2 regions of the Exiguobacterium sp. TDN 0502 genome follow, and region 2 is predicted to be linked to the other one. Evidence: predicted binding sites of a transcription regulator. Region 2 holds the regulator's gene; the other holds the start of a gene.

Region 1 (10,152 bases), on a different contig from region 2:
GCAGGGACAGCATATCGAGCGTCGAGAAACCGGCACCGACGTCGTCGAGTGCTACTTGAATGCCCTGTTTTTTATATTGTTCAAAGACGTGTTTCAGATGGTTGACGTCTTCGATTTTTTCCGTTTCGACGACTTCAAAGACAAGTCGGCTCGGATCGACTTGATAACGCTCGACGATTTCAAACGTATGGCGAAGACAATACTCCGGGTTGTAAATCGTCGAAGGCAGGAAATTGATGAAGGTCTTCGATGTTCCTCCGATATGATGTGTTGCACGGATCGCTTCTTCACGAGCCCGCTGATCAAGTCGGGAATGAAGTCCCATCTTCGAGGCGGTCGAGAATAGAATTCCAGGAGAAATGGCGATCGTATCATCGGCAGCGCGTAACAATGCTTCGTTTGCGACGAGCACATCCCGCTGAATGTCATAAATCGGTTGCAGATGGCTTGTCATGACGCCATGCTGGATAAAATCAATCGCCGAGCGGTGTTGCAGCTGCTCCAGTAATCGTGAAGCCGGAATCGGTGCCGTTACGTAGCGGGACTGAGCCGCACGGCAGGATACGGGATAATCAGCGACGCGTAAGAGCGAGGCAAGTAACTGTTCCAGCTGTTCAAACGACTGGTAAGAATAGATTTCTGGTGTTGGTGATTGGATATGGAGTGCTCCCGCTTCAACGAAACGGATTGATGTCGTACATTCGGCGCAAGGATGCCACATAATAGGGATGTCCACCTCTCAGTACATCAAAAAGATGTATTTATTAAATTGGTTAAATTCTTTACCCTAAGAGAAAAAGAAATCAAACCTGTTTTTCATAATCATTGACCTCATACAAAAAAGAGAAGGAACGACGGGCACGATGCCGTACGTTCTCTTCTCTATCGGTTGCTTTATTTCATTGTGAAGTGTAGAAAATCCAGAAAGCGAGATGCAGGATAGCTGCAAGTGGTACTAGCCATTGGAACTTCGCTTTCCGTGTTTTGTGCCGGACTGTGTACATCCCGATCCAAGAACCGAACGCACCGCCAAGAAAAGCAATCGTCAGCAATGTCGCTTCCGGAGTCCGGTACGTATGCTGCCGGGCCCTGCGTTTATCCTGCCACATCGAGCCGAAGCCGATGAGCGTTAAAAGAATGTAATATCCCCAAATGATGGTCATGAAGGAGCCACTCCTTTTCTAACGTTCTGCACCACCGCCACCGGAACTGCCTCCTCCTCCGCGACTACCACCGTTTCCACCACCGCCACCACGCATGATGGCGGAGAAGATGTTCAGGATAGCGAAAAAGAACATCCCACCGGTGAATTTCATATCGAGGAACAATAGAATCAGCAAACCGGCACCAATCAGGATTTTTGTCCAAAGGGGAAGTCCGCCGTCATTTTGTGATTTCGGTGGATCCTGTGACTCGAGCGACTGCTCTTTCGAAATGACACTGACGACGGCTTTATACGTTTCGGATGCCGCTTTCCCATACTCGCCGTTCTCTTTGTAGGGAACGGCGTATTGGTCGAGGATGCGACCGGCTGTGATGTCCGTCAGAATGCCTTCGAGCTTATAACCGACCTCAATCCGGAACTGTCGATCCTTTTCGTTCGGGGCGACGACGACGAGCACACCGTTATCTTTTCCTTTTTGACCGATTCCTTGCCGCCGGAATGTTTCGTTGGCGTAAGAACTCAGGTCTTGTCCTTTTAAGTCAGGGACCGTCTTTAAGACGACTTGAGCCGTCGTATACTGCTCGAGTTCCTGACCGAGCTGCGCGAGCTCAGCTTCTTCCGACGGCGTGAGCAACCGTGCATCATCTTGAATGAAAAAGGCTGCTCCTGTTCGTTCTGAAACGGCATTAGCCGTTGGAACGAAGAGGAAGAAGACGAGGAACGCGCTTAGTAGAAGTCGCGTCCACCGTCGAATCATTTCGAATCACTGTTAAAGTCGACGGTCGGATTTTCCCGGTCGCTATCTGAAATCTCGTAATACGGTTTTTTCTCGAAACCGAATGCAGAGGCATAGAGTGCCGTTGGGAAGCTCCGACGCTTTTTGTTATAGAGCGTCACAGCATCGTTATAATCCTTACGGGCGATTCCGAGACGATTCTCTGTTCCTTCAAGCGTATCCATCAAGGACTGGAATCGTTCGCTAGATTTTAATTCCGGATATGTCGTTTGCAAGGCAATCAATCCACGAAGCGACGATGTCACTTGTTGATCGGCTTCGATCCGTTGTTCGGTTGACGCGGCGCGTGCAAGACCGGCTTGGGCGTCAGCGATTTTTCCGTATACTTTTTCTTCTTGTCCTGCGACACCTTTAACCGTCTCGACGAGGTTCGGAATCAAGTCCGCACGACGTTTGATCTGATTGTCGACTTGTGACCATTTGTTTGATACATCTTCTTCTACGTTGACGAGGCTGTTGTATTGTCCGATTGCTAAAAAGGCAATCACGACGACGACAACGACTCCGATGATTAGCGGGAGTTTTGATCGACTCCGATTTCTGCGTGCCATATGGCATTCACTCCTTTAGTTATGTCTCATCCCTATATACCCTTAAGCGAGTCAATTAGTTTCAAAAAATATAAAAATCGTCAGCTGAACGAGCTGACGATTAGAGCATTACATGTAAACGACGATCGCGAGGATAGCTGCGAGTACAAGACGATAGATCGCGAACGGGACGAGTTTGATCTTGTTGATCAGCTTCAAGAAGAAACGGATCGATAAGAGGGCAAACACGAACGACGCAATGAATCCGACGGCATAAAATCCGAAGTCCCCTGCATTGATGTTATCCCAGTTTTTGACGAGCGAGAGGAAACTGGCACCGAACATGATTGGTACAGCCATGATGAACGTAAAGTCGGCTGCCGTCCGGTGATTCATCCCGAGGAAGACCCCACCGGAAATCGTCGAACCGGAACGGGAGAAGCCAGGCCAAAGTGAAATACATTGGAACAGACCGACGAGTGCTGCTTGGCGATATGTAATCTGATCAAGCGATGTCGTCTTCGGTTCCTTTGGTCCGAGTTTGTCGGCTGCGATCATCAAGAGAGCACCGACCGCAAGACCAATGATGACCGTTTCGATCGAGAAGAGGTTCTCATCGATGAAATCCTCAAATAGCAATCCGAGAACGGCAGCAGGTAAGAGACCGATCAAGACGTGGCGTAATTTCAGCTTGTGCGTTCCTGTCGCATCGTGCTCTCCTTCAATCTTATAGAGACCGATCAAGCTGAAGAGGCGTTTCCAAAAGACGACGATGACAGCTAGAATCGATCCGAGCTGGATGACGACCTTAAAGGTGTTCGCCGAATACTTACCGAGAAATTCCGTTGTTTGTAACCACATGTCATCCACGATGATCATATGACCAGTCGAGGAGACAGGTGCGAATTCCGTCATCCCTTCGACGAAACCGAGTAAAAGAGCTTTCAAAAGTTCAATGATGTGCATGGTAATCTCCTTCTATAATGATGTGCTATGTAAAAACATATCATGTTTTATTCTTGTGAGATAGAACCAATCAGAATATCGGGCGCAAGACCGAGGAAAGTACGGATTGATAACGGAAGGAAAAAGGCGTACGATGACTGTATAATCAAACAAATATTTGAATGAGGTGAGAGAATGCGTGAAGCGACTGAACCAATCCGGATTTCAGGAATTGATTGTGCGAACTGTGCAGCGAAAGTAGAGCGTGGCGTGGCAAACGTAACAGGAGTCAAGGAAGCGACGTTGGATTTCGCAGGGCAACGTCTCTATATCACATACGCATCCCCAGATATCCAAGAACAGACGTATCGTCACGTTGTTCAGCGTGTTCACGAACTAGAGCCAGATGCTCTCCTGCAACGCGAGCAGGATACACGAGACACGACTGAAATGGTATTTTGGACAAGGTCAAAGAAACTTCAAACACTCATAGGTCTGACTTCTTTCGGAATAGCATTCCTTGTTCCCGAGTCCATACAAATATGGTTGTATCTTACGGCGTATGTATTCATCGGGAATGAAGTATTACGTAATGCACTTCGGTCGACACGACGCGGACAGTTGTTTGACGAGAATTTTTTGATGATGCTCGCGACGATCGGGGCATTCGTCATTGGGGAGTATACAGAAGCGGTGGCAGTCATGTTGTTTTATCAAATCGGTGAATATTTTCAGCATAGGGCTGTCAATCAATCACGACGCTCGATTTCAGCATTGATGGATATTAGACCACAGCAAGCCGTGCTTGAGGATGGGCGACGTGTGCGCCCGGAAGATGTCATTCCAGGACAGCGAATCATCGTCCGTGCTGGGGAACGGATTCCACTTGATGGAACGATCAAGCAAGGTACTGCCTTTCTGGATACGGCAGCATTGACAGGAGAATCGGTTCCTCGGCGTGTTCATGAAACGGATCATGTGCTAGCCGGTACGATCAGCACGGACGGACAGTTAGTGATTGAAGTAGATCGGTCGTATACGGACTCGGCGGTCGCGAAAATCATTTCACTGGTAGAACAAGCCTCTCGTCATAAAGCACCGACGGAAAAGTTCATCACACGATTTGCGCGAGTTTATACGCCGGCTGTTGTCGTGATTGCGCTAATTTTAGCGGTTCTGCCGCCTCTCTTACTGAATGCTTCCTTTAGCGAGTGGACGTACCGGGCGCTTGTCTTTCTCGTCATCAGTTGTCCTTGTGCGCTCATGCTTTCCATCCCGCTCGGCTTTTTTAGTGGAATCGGTGCTGCTTCAAAGCGAGGCATACTCGTCAAAGGCGGAAATCATCTAGAATCGTTGCAACGAATCGATACCCTCGTCTTGGATAAAACAGGTACGTTGACGAAAGGGAATTTTGAAGTCGTCGCTATTCAAGCACATACGATGACGAAACAAGAGTTACTACAAGTAGCAGCTCGGGTGGAACGGCAATCGAATCATCCGATCGCGACTTCGATCGTCCGGGCGGTGGATGGCTTACCATCTAAAGATGGTGGCATTCACTTATCAGAAGTAGCAGGGAAAGGCGTCAGTGGGGAGTACGATGGTCGACTGCTGCGTGCAGGAAATGCCGAGTGGTTAAAGGAACTGGGCTTTACACCTGATAAAGAAACCGAAACCGGTACCTATGTTCACATTACTCAGGACCAAGACTATCTGGGATGGATTCGAATTGCAGATCAACTGAAGACGACGACGATGGAAGCGATCATCCAATTGAAAAAGCGAGGCATCCGTCGAATCGTCATGCTGACAGGCGATCGGAAACAGACGGCAGAAGCAATCGGAAAACAGTTGGATCTCGATCACGTCATTGCGAACTTGTTGCCGCATCAAAAAGTCGAAGCGCTGGAAGAACTGATGAAGACAGCAAAAGGAAAAACAGCGTTCGTAGGGGATGGAATCAACGATGCCCCTGTCCTGACACGGGCGGATGTCGGAATCGCCATGGGCGGAATCGGGAGTGATGTGGCGATTGAAGCAGCGGATGTCGTTTTGATGACCGATGAGCCGAAACAGCTTGCCGATGCGATGGATGTTGCCAGAACGACGCGAAAGATCGTCTATCAAAACATCTATTTTGCCCTTGGAATCAAAGCAATCTTTTTGTTACTTGGAGCCTTTGGAATCGCAACGATGTGGGAAGCCGTCTTTGCTGATGTCGGTGTGACAGTGTTAGCGGTCCTGAATGCGATGCGTCTATTAAAGATACGTGCATGAACAAATATGCGATCATTTCCTCTTTTGAGGAGATGATCGCATATTTTTAGATTACCCGAGTGCGACATCGAGAATCATCATGACCGTGAAACCGACCATCAGACCAAGCGTTGCTAAATCGGATCCGTTCTCTGCTTGTGATTCTGGAATCAATTCTTCGACGACGACGAAGATCATTGCTCCGGCAGCAAACGATAACGCATACGGTAGAAGCGGTTGAACGAAGAAAACAGCAGCAGCCCCGACCATCGCGGCAATCGGTTCGACGATTGCTGACAATTGACCGTAATGAAAGGCGCGCCGACGCGACATCCCTTCACCGCGTAATGGAATCGATAGGGCAGCCCCCTCCGGCATGTTTTGTATCCCAATACCGAGTGCGAGTGTCAAGGCACCGGCGACGGTCGCACCGTCCATGTTCAGAGCGGCGGCACCGAAGGCGACACCGATTGCAAGACCCTCTGGAATGTTATGCAACGTGATCGCAAGAAATAATAACGTCGTTTTCTTGAGTCCTGTTGAAGGACCTTCAGCCGTCTCGAGTGGTGCAGATAAGTGCAAATGAGGTGTGACAAAGTCGAGCAAACGGACGAAAAATCCACCAGCGAGAAAACCGACGGCGGCAGGAATCCAAGCGATTCCACCATCCTGCTCTGTGAACTCGATCGCAGGAGCAAGCAGCGACCAAAATGACGCGGCAATCATGACGCCAGCAGCAAAACCGAGCATCATGTTCATGACGCGTTTTTCAATCGTCGTAAAGACAAAGACGAGTGCCGCACCAAGTGCGGTTAACCCCCACGTCATCATTCCGGCAAGCAATGCTTGCACGACGACGGGGAGGGAAGTAAACCAATCCAACATGACTATTCCTTCTTTCCGGGCACGATTTAAAGCATCCATCTGTATGAGAACTTACCCGTTTTCGATCCGGACGATTCGTGTGAAAGGAATTTCCACTACTTCACGACCACGTAGAAAGAGAACGGAACGTTCCGGTTCTAGTCGTTCCACGAAACCGACGACCGTCACGTAGCTACTTTCCTTATAATACGTGATTTCAAGTTCGTTTCCTTCTATTAAAGCTTCTTGAAGCAGAAAGTGCCACGATTCTTGCAACTGTTCATCGATTTCAGGCAAGTCGAGCTGATGCATCTGGACATAATATTCCCGCAGCAGTTGCAAATGTTCCGGCATGAGAAAAGGAATCCATTTTAAATTTCCCCGATCACGATACGCTGTCATGAAGATCACCTCCCGGATGACCGCCGACGAAACGAAGGCGACGTTTGGCGACACTCGTATCAAGAAATGAGACAGCGAGGCGAATCGTTCCTTTTCCGTAGCGAAGGTTGACGACATCCATTGCTTTTAATAACCGTCGCCGTTTCCAGAGCCGCGCATTATCCTCGAACAAAGACAACTGTAAGGTGCCTTGATCGGCAGTCAAATGACCGACTGCAACGGATAAAAATCGAACAGGTTCTCCGTCGAGCCAATTCGGTTCGAATAATTGTAAGACGTGACGCAGAATGATGCGTTCATCGGATGTCGGGTAAGGCAACCGGACTTGACGCGAGAAGCCGCTTCGGACGACGTTTCGGGAATAACGGACACCGATGTGGACTGTCCAGCCGACTTGATTCGAAAAGCGGCAACGTGCGGCGACATCCTGCACCAGTTCATTGAGCACATTTCGGATGCGTTCGAATTGATAATAGTCCTGCATCAGAGTGACTCCGTGTCCGATCGTCCGTTGAGGGGCTTTCTCGAACAGATGACGCGGGGGAAGCAGTGTCGGTGACGCGTCGAGTCCCCAAGCGTGATGCCACAGTTCAGCACCGATCACACCGAAGCGTTCGTGTAACTCTTCGACAGGGCGCATGGCAAGATCACCGATTGTTTCGATTCCCATCATCTGCAGATGTTGCTCCATCCGGTGTCCGACTCCCCACATCTTCCGAATCGGAAAGTCATGAAGACGTCGTGCGACATCAGCATATCCACATCGCGCGATACCTTCTTTTTTCCCGATTAAATCGAGCGTCAGTTTTGCGATGACGTTATTTGGACCAATCCCGATCCGAACGTGGATGCCGGTCTGTTTCAGGATCGCTTCTTTAATTTTAAGGGCAGCTTGCAGGTCGGAACCAAATAGGCGATCGGTTCCGGTCATATCAATAAAGCTTTCGTCAATTGAGTAGACGCGAATTGCTTCCGGTGGGGCGAATTGGTGCAGGACGTCAAGGACACGAATCGACGTCTTCATATAAGCGAGCATACGCGGTTCGACGAGTTGAATCGTACGACGAACGGCGTAGGGTAATTGCTCGATTTCGTACAGGCGACCAGCTGTTTTGATTCCAAGCGCTTTTAAAGCAGGCGTGGCGGCGAGGATGACGGATCCGCTTCGTTTCAAATCGGAGACGACCGCAAGGCGTGTCGTTAAAGGAGGGAGATTGCGATACTGGCATTCACAACTGGCATAAAAAGAAACACTATCGACGCAAAAAATACGTTTATCCTGTGGTAAAACGACTGAAGGGAACATTTGAATCACTCCTTTACATAAAAGAACGTATGTTCTTATTTTGATTTTCCTTGACTATAGCATGGTCTCAAAGTGTCTCAAAATAAAAACTGTTGAAAAAGGCGGAATTTGAACGATTTACCCCCATACAAAAGGAGTTTGATACACTAAGGGAGAGAATAAAGGGGGAATCTCTATGAAAGAGAACAGTATCCGTTTACCAGAATTACCGAAGACGCTTCAGGCAGAGACGTTCGATCAAGTCGAAATCGACGATCCTTACCTGAAAGGAGCGCGTTACGAAAAGGAGCCGATGCCGGCTGATCTGACAGAACGTATTGACACCTATCAAGTGTGTTTTCAAAATGTCTCGTTCGCGAATCTCACATTTGACCGCGGTTCGTTCGAGGACGTTCATTTTGAGCAATGTGATTTAACGGGATGTCATTTCCAAGAAACCCGTTTTCACCGTGTGTCCTTCGTCGGATGCCGGATGACAGGAATACAATTCGAAGATTGTACGCTTGACCATCTGACGATTCAGGAAGGGCTTGTGGATTACGCACAGTTCATTCGTAGTACGGTGCGTCATCAACACTGGAATGAAACGACGATGAAAGAAGCACAGTTCTTCGAAGTGAAACCGACCCATTGGAAACTCGAAGCGGTCCGGCTTACCGATAGCCAATGGATTGAAACGCCGTTGAAGGGGCTCGATCTCCGGCAGACGGAACTCTCTGGTATCACGATCGATCCGCGATTTTTACCGGGTGCTGTCATTACGGAAGAACAGGCAGTCGCCTTTGCCCGGTTATTAGGATTGGTCATTCCATAACAAAAAGTCTCTTTTCGATGAATTTCGAAAAGAGACTTTTTGTTTGTTCTTAAAATGACATCGTTTCGCCATCGTCCGGAATAAGGAAATGAGAAGAAAGATGAAAAGCTGCTAAAAAGTCGGCAATCATGTCGCGCCGCAGGAGACAATGATTGACGGACTCGAGATGCGAGACGATGATTGTTGCTTCCGCCGCTGCTTCGTGAACGGCAAGGAGATCGCGTTGTGACATCGTGATTGGTTCGCCCGTCAGGAACTGGGCAGCCCCGCTGTTGACGACGATGATGTCTGGCGTATGCTGTTCGATCGCGTGCGCGACCTCATCACACCAAATCGTATCCCCGGCGATATAGAGCGTCGGTTCGTCCGGATGCGTAAGGACGAGACCTGAAACATGTCCCATCCGTTCGCCGATGTCACCAACACCGTGCTTTCCACCAGTCCGGTGGATCTGGATATCACCGATCGTCACACCGGAATCAAAAGACATGACGTTCGTGAAGCCGGCCTCCCGGATTTGCTGTGCGTCCTCTTCTTGTTGGGCATAAAGGGGCAGTTGCTTTGGCAATAGTTTTTTTGCGGCATCATCGAAATGATCGGCATGCAAATGGGTCACGAAAACAGCATCGGGGTCGAGCAGTGTCGTGACGTCGACCGGCAAGTCGACAAGCGGATTTTCGACAGCGTTCGGTGTTTGTCCGAAGGGAGGCAAACTGCCTTTTTCACCGAGAAACGGATCAATCAGTAACACTTGATTGGCATACGTGACGACGAGTGTCGCATTGCGAATTTGTTGAATATCCATCAGGTTCATCCTCTCTAATTGACTCGGATTGACTATTCCCCGTCTGGCATTTAACGAATCCTACCGTAAGCGTTTCTCCATCGCCATGACATCGACGTATTCGCCGTTCAAACGTCCCTGTTCCTTGAACGTCCCGACAATCCGGAACCCGGAACGGATATAGAGTTTTTGTCCGATTTTGTTGAACGGGAAGGTGAAGAGGATCAGTTTATGCAACTGATGATCGCGTGCGTGTTGCTCTGCTGTTTCCAGCAACCGTGTCCCGATGC
Region 2 (10,152 bases):
AATCGGAACATCCTTTCGGCTCCGTCCGGCATTCTCCCCTTGCCGGTTGAGATTACGTTCCGGCCGAAATCCCTGTTCGACCGCCCGTCGCATACCACGCGCGATTTTTGCGTTATGCAGTTTCCGCTGGTATTCTTCCACGAGTGAGACGATCTCAAGGACCATCGCTTCCGCATCCGCAAGCTGATATTCACCATCGGAATCAAGCGTCATCAAGCGGACACCATGTTTTTTAAACGTATGCAAAATGGCAATTTTCGCATTTCCTCGCCCGATTCGGGTATCATCCGTCACGAGGACCGCATCGACCGCGTCACGTGTCACGTAATCAAGTACCGTTAACATCCCTTCACGATCAACATCGTATCCACTCTCTTTTTCAGAGACGATCTCTACGACATCAAATCCTTTATGCGACGCAACTTTTGAAAGTTCCATCCGTTGGCGTTCGATTGAACTATCTTGTGCTTCTTTGTCGGTCGACACCCGACAATAAATCACGACCTTCATCGTACCTCACATCCCTGTTCGTTCTTTCACAACTTTTCCATTTTGTCATTGTTGTGCGATTGGTACAACGATTTTGCTTTTTGAGATGACATGTTTTGTCTCGACATCATTATTTTTGATCAACCAATTGACGTATTCTTCATCAGACATCGAACCGTCGTTGTAAACTTCAGCAATTTGTTCGACTGTAGCGTTCTCGTCAACCGTTACGGACGCTGTCATCAGCTGTGCCACTTTTTCATCCGGACGCGGCGTGAGTAAAAAGATCACGAAGGCAATACTTAAAGCATAGAAGAGAATTGAAAAAGCATGAGTACGAATCGTATGAATCATCATGAATCCCTCCAGATATGAAATGAATGAGTTAGAATAAATGTTCGCGGAACAATTGTTCGCATAACTCATAATAAACACAGAACCCGTGTTCGGTCAACACAAAAATGTCGAACAATTGTTTGTACGCTCATTCGTTCTATGTTATAGTGAATTTAGAAACATATATTCTTACATTTCAAACTTCAATCCAGAAAGAGGTGGCAATTCGTATGCGGAAAATGTCTAAGCGCCAACAAGAGATTCTCGACTACATCGTCTCTGAAGTGAAACTGAAGGGGTATCCACCATCAGTTCGTGAAATCGGAGAAGCAGTCGGACTCGCGTCTAGCTCGACGGTACACGGTCATTTGGATCGACTCGAGAAACGGGGAATGATTCGCCGTGACCCGACGAAACCACGTGCGATTGAGATATTGCTTGATAAGCCTGAAGAAATCACGGAAGCTATCGTCCATGTTCCCGTCATCGGGAAAGTCACAGCCGGTCTTCCGATTACAGCAATCGAAAATATCGAAGAACAGTTCCCGCTTCCTGCACATTATGTAGGGAATGAAACGGTCTTCATGTTGACGATTGATGGTGAATCCATGATTAACGCAGGTATTCTTGACGGCGATCGTGTCATCGTGCGCCAACAAAACACAGCAGAAAACGGAGAAATCGTCGTGGCTATGACCGAAGATAGCGAAGCGACGGTGAAACGGTTCTTCTTAGAAGATCAACAGGTACGTCTACAGCCAGAAAACGACTCGATGGATCCGATGTATTTCGATAATGTCTCGATTCTTGGTAAGGTAATCGGCGTGTATCGGACGATTCATTGACGGAGGGACCAGTTTACGACTGGTCTTTTTTCATGCCTTCAGGAAATGTACATGATACCGTCAACACCGTTGCACTGACGGGTTACGTTGCGTATTCGGTCGCAACACAGCAAACGGACTGGTTACCGACTGCCATCGGGATTGCTGTCGGCACTCTTTGGTTGTCACCCGACCTCGATTTAAAGTCGGAACCCTACTATCGCTTCGGACCATTTCGAGTCTTATGGATGCCTTATGTCAAAATCATGCCCCACCGCTCGATCTGGTCACACGGATTGATCATCGGGGATGTCATCCGGCTTCTCTACAGTGCCGCGATTCTGATTCCTTTGCTGTTTCTCAGCCTATATTTTCAGGTTTTAGATGCTGACACGATTGACACCTGGTTCGCTTCCTTACCCGCTTTTATCGTCGGGATCATGGTAGCAAGCACGATTCATATCCTACTAGATTATTCCAGTAGCTGGTTTCGTCCTAAAAAACGAAAAAAGCGTCGCCGCTGACACCTCTTTTTCCTCACAGTAGGTAGGAAGAGGTTTTTTCTTATCCACTTTTACGTATTTTTAAACATCAAAATAAAAAATTTCCATTCCTATATTTCAATTATATGTATTGAAAACGTTCTCAATTCGGAGTAGTTTAAAGGGGAAAGGCCATTATCTGCTTTAATCCAAAGGGAGGGTTTTTGCATGAGCAACTTTGTAAGTGAATTGATTGGAACGATGATTCTCATTCTGCTTGGGGATGGTGTCGTCGCCGGTGTCGTCTTGAAAAAGACGAAATCGGAAAACAGCGGATGGATCGTCATTACGCTCGCTTGGGGTCTTGCCGTCATGACGGGTGTTTATGTGGCTGCAGCAAGTGGTGCACATTTAAACCCGGCTGTCACGATTTCTCTGGCTCTAAACTCAGCTTTACCATGGAGTGAAGTTCCGGTTTATATCGCGGCACAATTAATTGGAGCTTTCATCGGCGCCGTTCTTGTTTGGCTTCATTACATGAAACATTTTGAAGCGACTGATGATCAAGCTGCAAAACTCGGTGTATTTGCTACAGGACCAGCGATTCGCCACACGCCGTCGAACTTGATTTCCGAGATCATCGGGACATTCGTTCTCGTCTTCGGTATCTTAGCATTGGGCGCTAATCAGTTCGCAGACGGATTAAACCCACTGATCGTCGGTTTACTTGTCGTCGTCATCGGTCTCTCGCTCGGTGGTACGACAGGGTATGCGATCAACCCGGCCCGTGACCTTGGACCGCGTATCGCACACGCTATTCTTCCGATTCCGAATAAAGGAACTTCGGACTGGGGATACTCATGGATTCCTATCGTGGGTCCAATCATCGGCGGGGCAATCGCCGTGTTCCTTTACCAACTTTTATTCTAATCCGGATAAAGACATCATTCATTCAAGGGGGATTTCGAAATGGAAAACAAGTATATCCTAGCACTCGACCAAGGTACGACTAGCTCACGTGCGATCATCTTCGATCATGATGGGAAAATCGTCAACTCGGCACAACGGGAATTCAAACAGTACTTCCCGCAACCAGGCTGGGTCGAACATGATGCCAACGAAATCTGGGGTTCGATCCTCGCTGTCATGTCTGAAGCACTCGGAACAGCAGACATTAAACCTGACCAAATTGCCGGAATCGGTATTACGAACCAACGGGAAACAACTGTTGTCTGGAACAAAGAAACAGGTAAACCGGTCTATCACGCACTCGTTTGGCAATCACGCCAAACGTCAGGCATCTGTGATGATTTGAAGGAACAAGGCTTGAATCAGAAATTCCGTGATAAAACAGGACTCCTGATTGATGCCTACTTCTCCGGTACAAAAGTCAAGTGGATCCTCGACAATGTCGAAGGTGCCCGTGAGCAGGCCGAAAAAGGTGAATTGCTCTTCGGTACGATCGATACGTGGCTCGTCTGGAAACTGTCTGGTGGAAAAACGCACATCACAGACTATACGAACGCTTCTCGGACATTGATGTACAACATCTACGAACAAAAATGGGATGAAGAATTACTTGATATCCTCGGTGTTCCGGCTTCCATGTTACCTGAAGTTCGTCAGTCGAGTGAAGTTTATGACAAAACAGTCCCTTATCACTTCTTCGGTTACGAAGTACCGATCGCCGGGATCGCCGGTGACCAACAAGCCGCACTCTTCGGTCAAACGTGCTTCGAAGCCGGTGAAGGGAAAAACACATACGGTACAGGTTGCTTCATGCTCATGAACACGGGTGAAAAAGCCGTTTCTTCTGACAATGGACTGTTGACGACGATCGCTTGGGGCGTTGACGGAAAAGTAGAATATGCGCTCGAAGGTTCCATCTTCGTCGCCGGGTCTGCAATCCAGTGGCTTCGTGATGGACTCCGGATGCTGAAACATGCGAAAGATTCGGAAGGTTATGCAGCGAAAGTCGATTCGACAGACGGTGTTTATGTCGTTCCTGCCTTCGTCGGTCTCGGCGCGCCGTACTGGGATTCCGATGTCCGTGGTGCAATCTTCGGATTAACACGCGGAACAGATAAAGAGCATTTCGTTCGCGCAACGCTTGAATCACTCGCTTATCAAACACGTGACGTCTTGACTGCGATGGAACAAGATTCCGGTATCGAACTGAAGACGCTCCGCGTTGACGGTGGTGCTGTAGCAAACAACTTCTTGATGCAGTTCCAATCGGACATTCTTGGCGTTCCAGTCGATCGTCCGGAAATCAACGAAACGACAGCACTCGGTGCAGCATATCTTGCCGGTCTTGCAGTCGGTTACTGGAAAGATAAAGCGGAAATTAAACAACAATGGAAGCTCGATCACCAGTTCAAACCAGAGATGAAAGAAGACGATCGTGAACAACGCTATGCGGGATGGCAAAAAGCAGTTGAAGCGACTATGGTCTTCAAACCATCTAAATAAGATAACTGACCCGGGCCCTTTTTCAGAGGGCCCGGGTTTTTGATATCTTATAGAAAATATGCTGAGAGGTGCCTCATGAATCCTGCTTATTCAGATCAACAATTAAAAGAACGCATTCAACTCGCGCTTGATGACAATATCACGCATGAAGAACTAGCAGATTGGTGCTCCCGGTATATGACCGACGTCTACCGTAACGACCACTATCTTATTACGACCGACGGACGCGGTCCTTATCCCTTGAGTGAACAAGCGACTGAAGTAGCGAACGATATCGATGCACAATGGGATCTTTATCTTGCTAACCGTTATTCTCGAACCGAATGGCAGACCATTGATTTGGCTACAATTCGTTTGCCTAGAGAATGGCTAGAAAAGTGGTTGATCGATTTGACTCGTAATTGATCATCTATATTTTATCAACAGCATAATCCAAATAAATCCCTCTTCGCCTAGTCGCAAAGAGGGATTCGTCTCTTATTTACCAAACTCTTTTTTCAATCCGTCTTCAATCTCATCGACGGATTTCGACTGTCCACTGAGGACTGCCGCTAAAAATGCACCTTCGACGAGTGGTGCGTCGATAAAACGTACCGTCCGTTCGCCGCTATATAGTTCAAGTGCTAGTTCCGTGTTCATCGTCGCAGAACCGATATCCGTTAAGACGACTCCGTCATCATCGAGTGTGTTCAACGTTTCTTCGATGCGTGTGGCGTCTGTTCCAATACTACCATCCTCAAGTCCTGCTGCCAGTAAAACCGGCGTGTCCGGTGCCATTTCAGCGAGTAATTCCTTCAGCCCGGTCGCAAGCTTTTCGCTATGGGAAACGAGTACAAGATTAACCATGCAGCACCTCCGCGATTTCACCGAGTAACAAAGCACTTGATAGACTACCCGGATCCTGGACGCCTTCTGTCGCTTCACCGAAGTACGACGCGCGTCCTTTCGTTGCGATACGTCCTTTCGTATCAGCAAGCGCTTGGTCGATTGTTGCTTTCAAGTCACCTTCTTGCGAAAGTGCTTCTTGGAATGGTGTCCAAATATCGACCATCGTCTTTTGACCGAATTCTGACTTTCCGCGCGACTTGATGCCTTCCGTCGCCTCGTGGAAAGCATCGGCAAGCTCTGCACCTTCGACCTCTGTTTTCCCTTTAAACGCACCGGCAAACTTGACGAATGCCGTTCCATATAAAGGACCGGATGCCCCACCGACCGTCTTGATCAACGTCATTCCGACTTCTTTGGATAAAGCTCCTAAGTCCTCATATTCGCCGTGTTCTTCTAACGTTTTTTGAACGGCTTGGAATCCTCGTGACATGTTTATGCCATGATCCCCGTCACCAATTTCCCGGTCAAGATCCGTCAATTCCTCTTTATGCTGTTCAATCTGTTCCGCCGCTTTAATCAGTGCGCTTCGCAACTGTTCTGTCGTCAACTTCATCTTCGTACACCCCGTTTTGTCTAAATTAGAATCCAATCGCTTTCGTTTCCGCATCGAGATAACCGAGCAGTTCATCGTCCACCGGTAGCAGCGTGATTGAGAAACCATGCATCTCAAGCGACGTCATATAGTTCCCAACGAACGAACGGGCAATCTCATATCCTTTTGCTTGCAGTTCTTCCGCCACGTATTTATACGTGATATACAACTCGGATTCAGGTGTCCCACCCATTCCATTAACCATGACCGCCACTTTTTTATCGGACACTTCTGCCGTCAGGCGTTCGGTCAACTCCTTGACGATTGCATCTACGGAAGCGACCGCTTTTCGTTCGAGCCCTTTTTCGCCATGAATCCCGATTCCGATCTCCATCTCGTCATCGTGCAACTCAAAGCCCGGCTTGCCGCTCTCTGGCATGTAACATGGCGAGAGTGCCATTCCGATTGAACGAACGCCATGGATGACTTTTTCCGCGACTGCTTTGACTTCACTCAGTGATTTCCCCTCTGCCGCAGCAGCTCCGGCAATCTTATGAACGAAAACGGTCCCTGCGACCCCACGACGGTCTTCCTCTTTTTTGATTGCAATGTCATCGTTGACGATGACCGTATCGACTTCAATGTCTTCGAGTTCAGCAAGTTCCTTCGCCATATCGAAGTTCATGACGTCGCCCGAGTAATTCTTGACGACGAGTAGGACGCCTTTTCCACCATGGGCTGCCTTGATTCCTTCAAGTACCATGTCAGGCGTTGGTGACGTAAAGACCTCACCACAAACTGCCGCAGCAAGCATGCCATCTCCGACGAATCCAGCGTGTGCCGGTTCGTGACCGCTTCCCCCACCTGAGACAAGACCGACTTTTCCATCCAGCGGTACTTTCCGTGCGACGACGTTGACGCCTTCGACCTTTTTATACAAATCAGGGTGAGCTAGTACGAGTCCATCGACCATGTCTGAAACGAACCGGTTTGAATCTTTCATTAATTTGTGCATGAAAAACGCTCCTTTACCTAACTGATTTTTGCCGTACCACTTACTCTTTACCACCAAATCAAGTCGAGTATGTCGAAAAAAACGATGAAAATATTGACCAGTTAGTGACGATATTCCGCATGAATGCTATGCTCTTTTAAAAAGAGGAGGAATCGAATGTCATCCGCTTTTCAAGCAGGTGTCCGTGCCTGTCTGCCTACCGTCCTTGGCTATATCGGCATCGGCTTTTCAGCCGGAATCGTCGGTCGTGCCTCAGGTTTATCTCCCCTTGAAGTCGGATTCATGTCCGTCTTCATCTATGCTGGTGCCGCCCAGTTCATCATCACGAGTCTCTTGCTGCTGAATAGTCCTGCCTCTGCCATCATTCTGACGACGTTCATCGTCAATCTGAGGCACTTGTTAATGAGCCTGACGCTTGCGCCACATGTCGAGACACGTCATCTCCGCGACCGCCTTGGTACCGGGACATTACTGACAGATGAGTCGTTTGCTGTCGCGATGAATACTGCCCAACAAGGGAAACTTTCCCCATCCTTCATGCATGGCTTGAATCTGACGGCTTACTTCAGCTGGATCGTTGCAACCGTTCTCGGCGCCCTTGTCGGTAGTTGGTTCCCTGATCCCGAGCGCTTTGGTCTCGATTTTGCCTTGACGGCGATGTTCATCGGCTTATTATACTTACAGTTCGAAGGAAAACGTTCCCGGATTGCTGTGAATGGTTGCCTCTTACTGATCGTCCTGTTTTTGCTTTACATCACCATGCGCTACTTTTCTCCAGAAGTCGCTGTTCTTTGCGCGACGCTTGGTGGCGCAAGTATAGGAGTCGTGATCACACGATGGAAATCCGTCCAGAATTAATCGCGCTTTTTTTAGCTTGTGGACTCGTCACTTGGATTCCACGCGTCTTACCGTTCCTTGTTCTTCACGGACTGACGTTACCGCGCCTCGTAACGGAATGGCTCTCCTTCATTCCGGTCTGCCTGCTTGGTGCCCTCTTCTTTCAAAATCTACTTATCGCGCAAGACGACGCGTTTCCGACCATTTCAACGCTTCATGTCTTTGCAGCGCTACCGACGATGGTAATCGCAATCTTCAGTAAAAGTCTCTCTTGGACGGTCGTCACCGGTGTTATCACGATGGCGTTTCTGCGATTATATCTGTAAGCACCTCATTCATCTTGAGCATGTTTGGATGAACCCCTTGTGTTATCCTTAAATTGGAAACAAATAAATGATAAAGGAGGCTTTATGATGCCGAGCAAAAGGCTAATGTCCTTTTTGATACTGTTATGCGCTAGTTTTCTACTCGCAAGCCAAATGGATACCCCCTACATACTGAAACAAGGACTGATTGTGCTCTATGTCATCGCTTATTTCGTGGCAATCGTAGCTTATCGGAAAAAGACGATCCGACCTCACAAACAATGACTCGAAAAAATCTCCTCACGTCTTGAGAGACAGGAGGAGATTTTTAAATTCACGCATTCGCTTGTACGTCCTCATAACTTGATTGTTGTTCAAACTCTTTTTTCGCAAACGGACATAACGGCAGTAGCTTGACGTTTGTTTCGCGTGCCCAGTTGACGATTTCGGCAACGAGCTGTTCCCCGATCTGTTGATTCCGATGCGCGGGATCAACATACGTGTGATCGATGATCCACATGCCGTTATTCGTATCGCTGTACGTGATTTCCCCGATTACTTCACCCTCGTGATGGGCTTCGATTTTACGTTCCGCTCGTTTCAGCTCCATTTACTTCCCTCCGTTCGTAAGATAAGGCGCCGCTCGGACAACCGTCGACAACGCGCATGACGTCTTCGACCGGTGCCCCGTCCGCTTCAATCCACGGACGTCGTTTGACATCAAAGACCGTCGGCAGACTTTGTACACAATGACCGGAGTGAATGCAGACTTCCGGATCAAAATAGACCGTGATCTCTTTGCCCTCATATCCCTTCTTCATTACGTCTCGCCTCCCTAATCTCTTGCTGTTGTTACTTTTCCACGTCCTTTCGTCAATCCCTGTTTTTCCATTACAAATAAAAAAGCACTTCCGGACCGAAGTCCGAAAGTGCTTAAGTATTAGAACAAGACCATGTATTGATCGCGTTCCCATTCCGTGACTTGCGTCCGGAACATATCCCATTCGATTTCTTTCAATTCAACGAAGTGCTCTGCGATGTGATCGCCGAGAGCGTGCATGACGACGTCATCCGCTTTCAAGACTTCGAGTGCGTGGCTGAGTGTTGATGGAAGATCATCAATGCCGTTTGCAACACGTTCCGGTTTGTCCATGACGTAGATGTTACGGTCGATCGGAGCTGGTGCTTTCAAGTTGTTCTTGATTCCGTCAAGACCTGAAGCGAGCAATGTCGCAAGCGCAAGGTACGGGTTCGCTGCTGGGTCGACTGAACGAACTTCGATCCGCGTCGAGAGTCCACGTGCTGCAGGAACACGGACGAGTGGTGAACGGTTACGTGCTGACCATGCGACGTAGCAAGGTGCTTCGTAGCCAGGAACAAGACGTTTGTATGAGTTGACTGTCGGGTTACAAACCGCTGTGAACGCACGAGCGTGTTTGAGGATACCTGCCGTGAAAGCACGTGCATCATCCGACAATTGCATGTCTTCGTTGCCTTCATCAAAGAAGACGTTCTCGTTGCCTTTGAAGAGCGACATGTTCGCGTGCATTCCTGATCCGTTGACACCGAAGAGTGGTTTTGGCATGAATGTCGCGTGCAAGTTGTGCTTCGCAGCAATCGTCTTGACGACGAGTTTGAACGTTTGGATGTTATCCGCTGTCGTGATCGCATCCGCATATTTGAAGTCGATTTCGTGCTGACCTGGCGCGACTTCGTGGTGTGATGCTTCGATTTCAAAGCCCATGTTCTCGAGCTCGATGACGATTTCTTTACGGCAGTTCTCCCCGAGATCGACCGGTGCGAGGTCGAAGTATCCACCTTGGTCGTTCAATTCAAGTGTCGGACGACCTTTTTCATCTTTCTTGAAGAGGAAGAATTCTGGCTCTGGTCCAACGTTGAACGATGTGAAACCGAGCTCTTCCATCTCTTTAAGTACCCGTTTGAGCTGACCACGTGGGTCTCCTGCGAACGG

The links. The regulator LexA, encoded in region 2, represses DNA repair genes until DNA is damaged. The targets are predictions, from matches to a motif close to CGAACATATGTTCG.
Region 1: a site for LexA is predicted at 8,287-8,300, ahead of ACRPK8_RS09760 (DNA polymerase thumb domain-containing protein). Genes of this name have one in related genera too.

The regions. Positions count from the first base shown of each region.
Region 1 is NZ_JBOZGJ010000008.1:22,341-32,492, reverse strand. Features, by position in the region: gene ACRPK8_RS09800 (EAL domain-containing protein) at 1-721, opposite strand, end outside; gene ACRPK8_RS09795 (DUF1294 domain-containing protein) at 900-1,163, opposite strand; gene ACRPK8_RS09790 (TPM domain-containing protein) at 1,182-1,922, opposite strand; gene ACRPK8_RS09785 (LemA family protein) at 1,919-2,512, opposite strand; gene ACRPK8_RS09780 (undecaprenyl-diphosphate phosphatase) at 2,621-3,457, opposite strand; gene ACRPK8_RS09775 (heavy metal translocating P-type ATPase) at 3,632-5,713, shown strand; gene ACRPK8_RS09770 (ZIP family metal transporter) at 5,765-6,577, opposite strand; gene ACRPK8_RS09765 (YolD-like family protein) at 6,629-6,958, opposite strand; gene ACRPK8_RS09760 (DNA polymerase thumb domain-containing protein) at 6,942-8,264, opposite strand; gene ACRPK8_RS09755 (pentapeptide repeat-containing protein) at 8,440-9,078, shown strand; gene ACRPK8_RS09750 (MBL fold metallo-hydrolase) at 9,128-9,883, opposite strand; gene ACRPK8_RS09745 (arsinothricin resistance N-acetyltransferase ArsN1 family A) at 9,944-10,152, opposite strand, start outside.
Region 2 is NZ_JBOZGJ010000004.1:12,947-23,098, reverse strand. Features, by position in the region: gene ACRPK8_RS05920 (YneB family resolvase-like protein) at 1-510, opposite strand, end outside; gene yneA (cell division suppressor protein YneA) at 556-843, opposite strand; gene lexA (transcriptional repressor LexA) at 1,056-1,670, shown strand; gene ACRPK8_RS05905 (metal-binding protein) at 1,703-2,173, shown strand; gene ACRPK8_RS05900 (MIP/aquaporin family protein) at 2,360-3,061, shown strand; gene glpK (glycerol kinase GlpK) at 3,101-4,603, shown strand; gene ACRPK8_RS05890 (hypothetical protein) at 4,679-5,008, shown strand; gene dhaM (dihydroxyacetone kinase phosphoryl donor subunit DhaM) at 5,081-5,449, opposite strand; gene dhaL (dihydroxyacetone kinase subunit DhaL) at 5,442-6,044, opposite strand; gene dhaK (dihydroxyacetone kinase subunit DhaK) at 6,070-7,038, opposite strand; gene ACRPK8_RS05870 (AzlC family ABC transporter permease) at 7,195-7,896, shown strand; gene ACRPK8_RS05865 (AzlD domain-containing protein) at 7,875-8,201, shown strand; gene ACRPK8_RS05860 (GNAT family N-acetyltransferase) at 8,515-8,790, opposite strand; gene ACRPK8_RS05855 ((4Fe-4S)-binding protein) at 8,765-9,001, opposite strand; gene glnA (type I glutamate--ammonia ligase) at 9,121-10,152, opposite strand, start outside.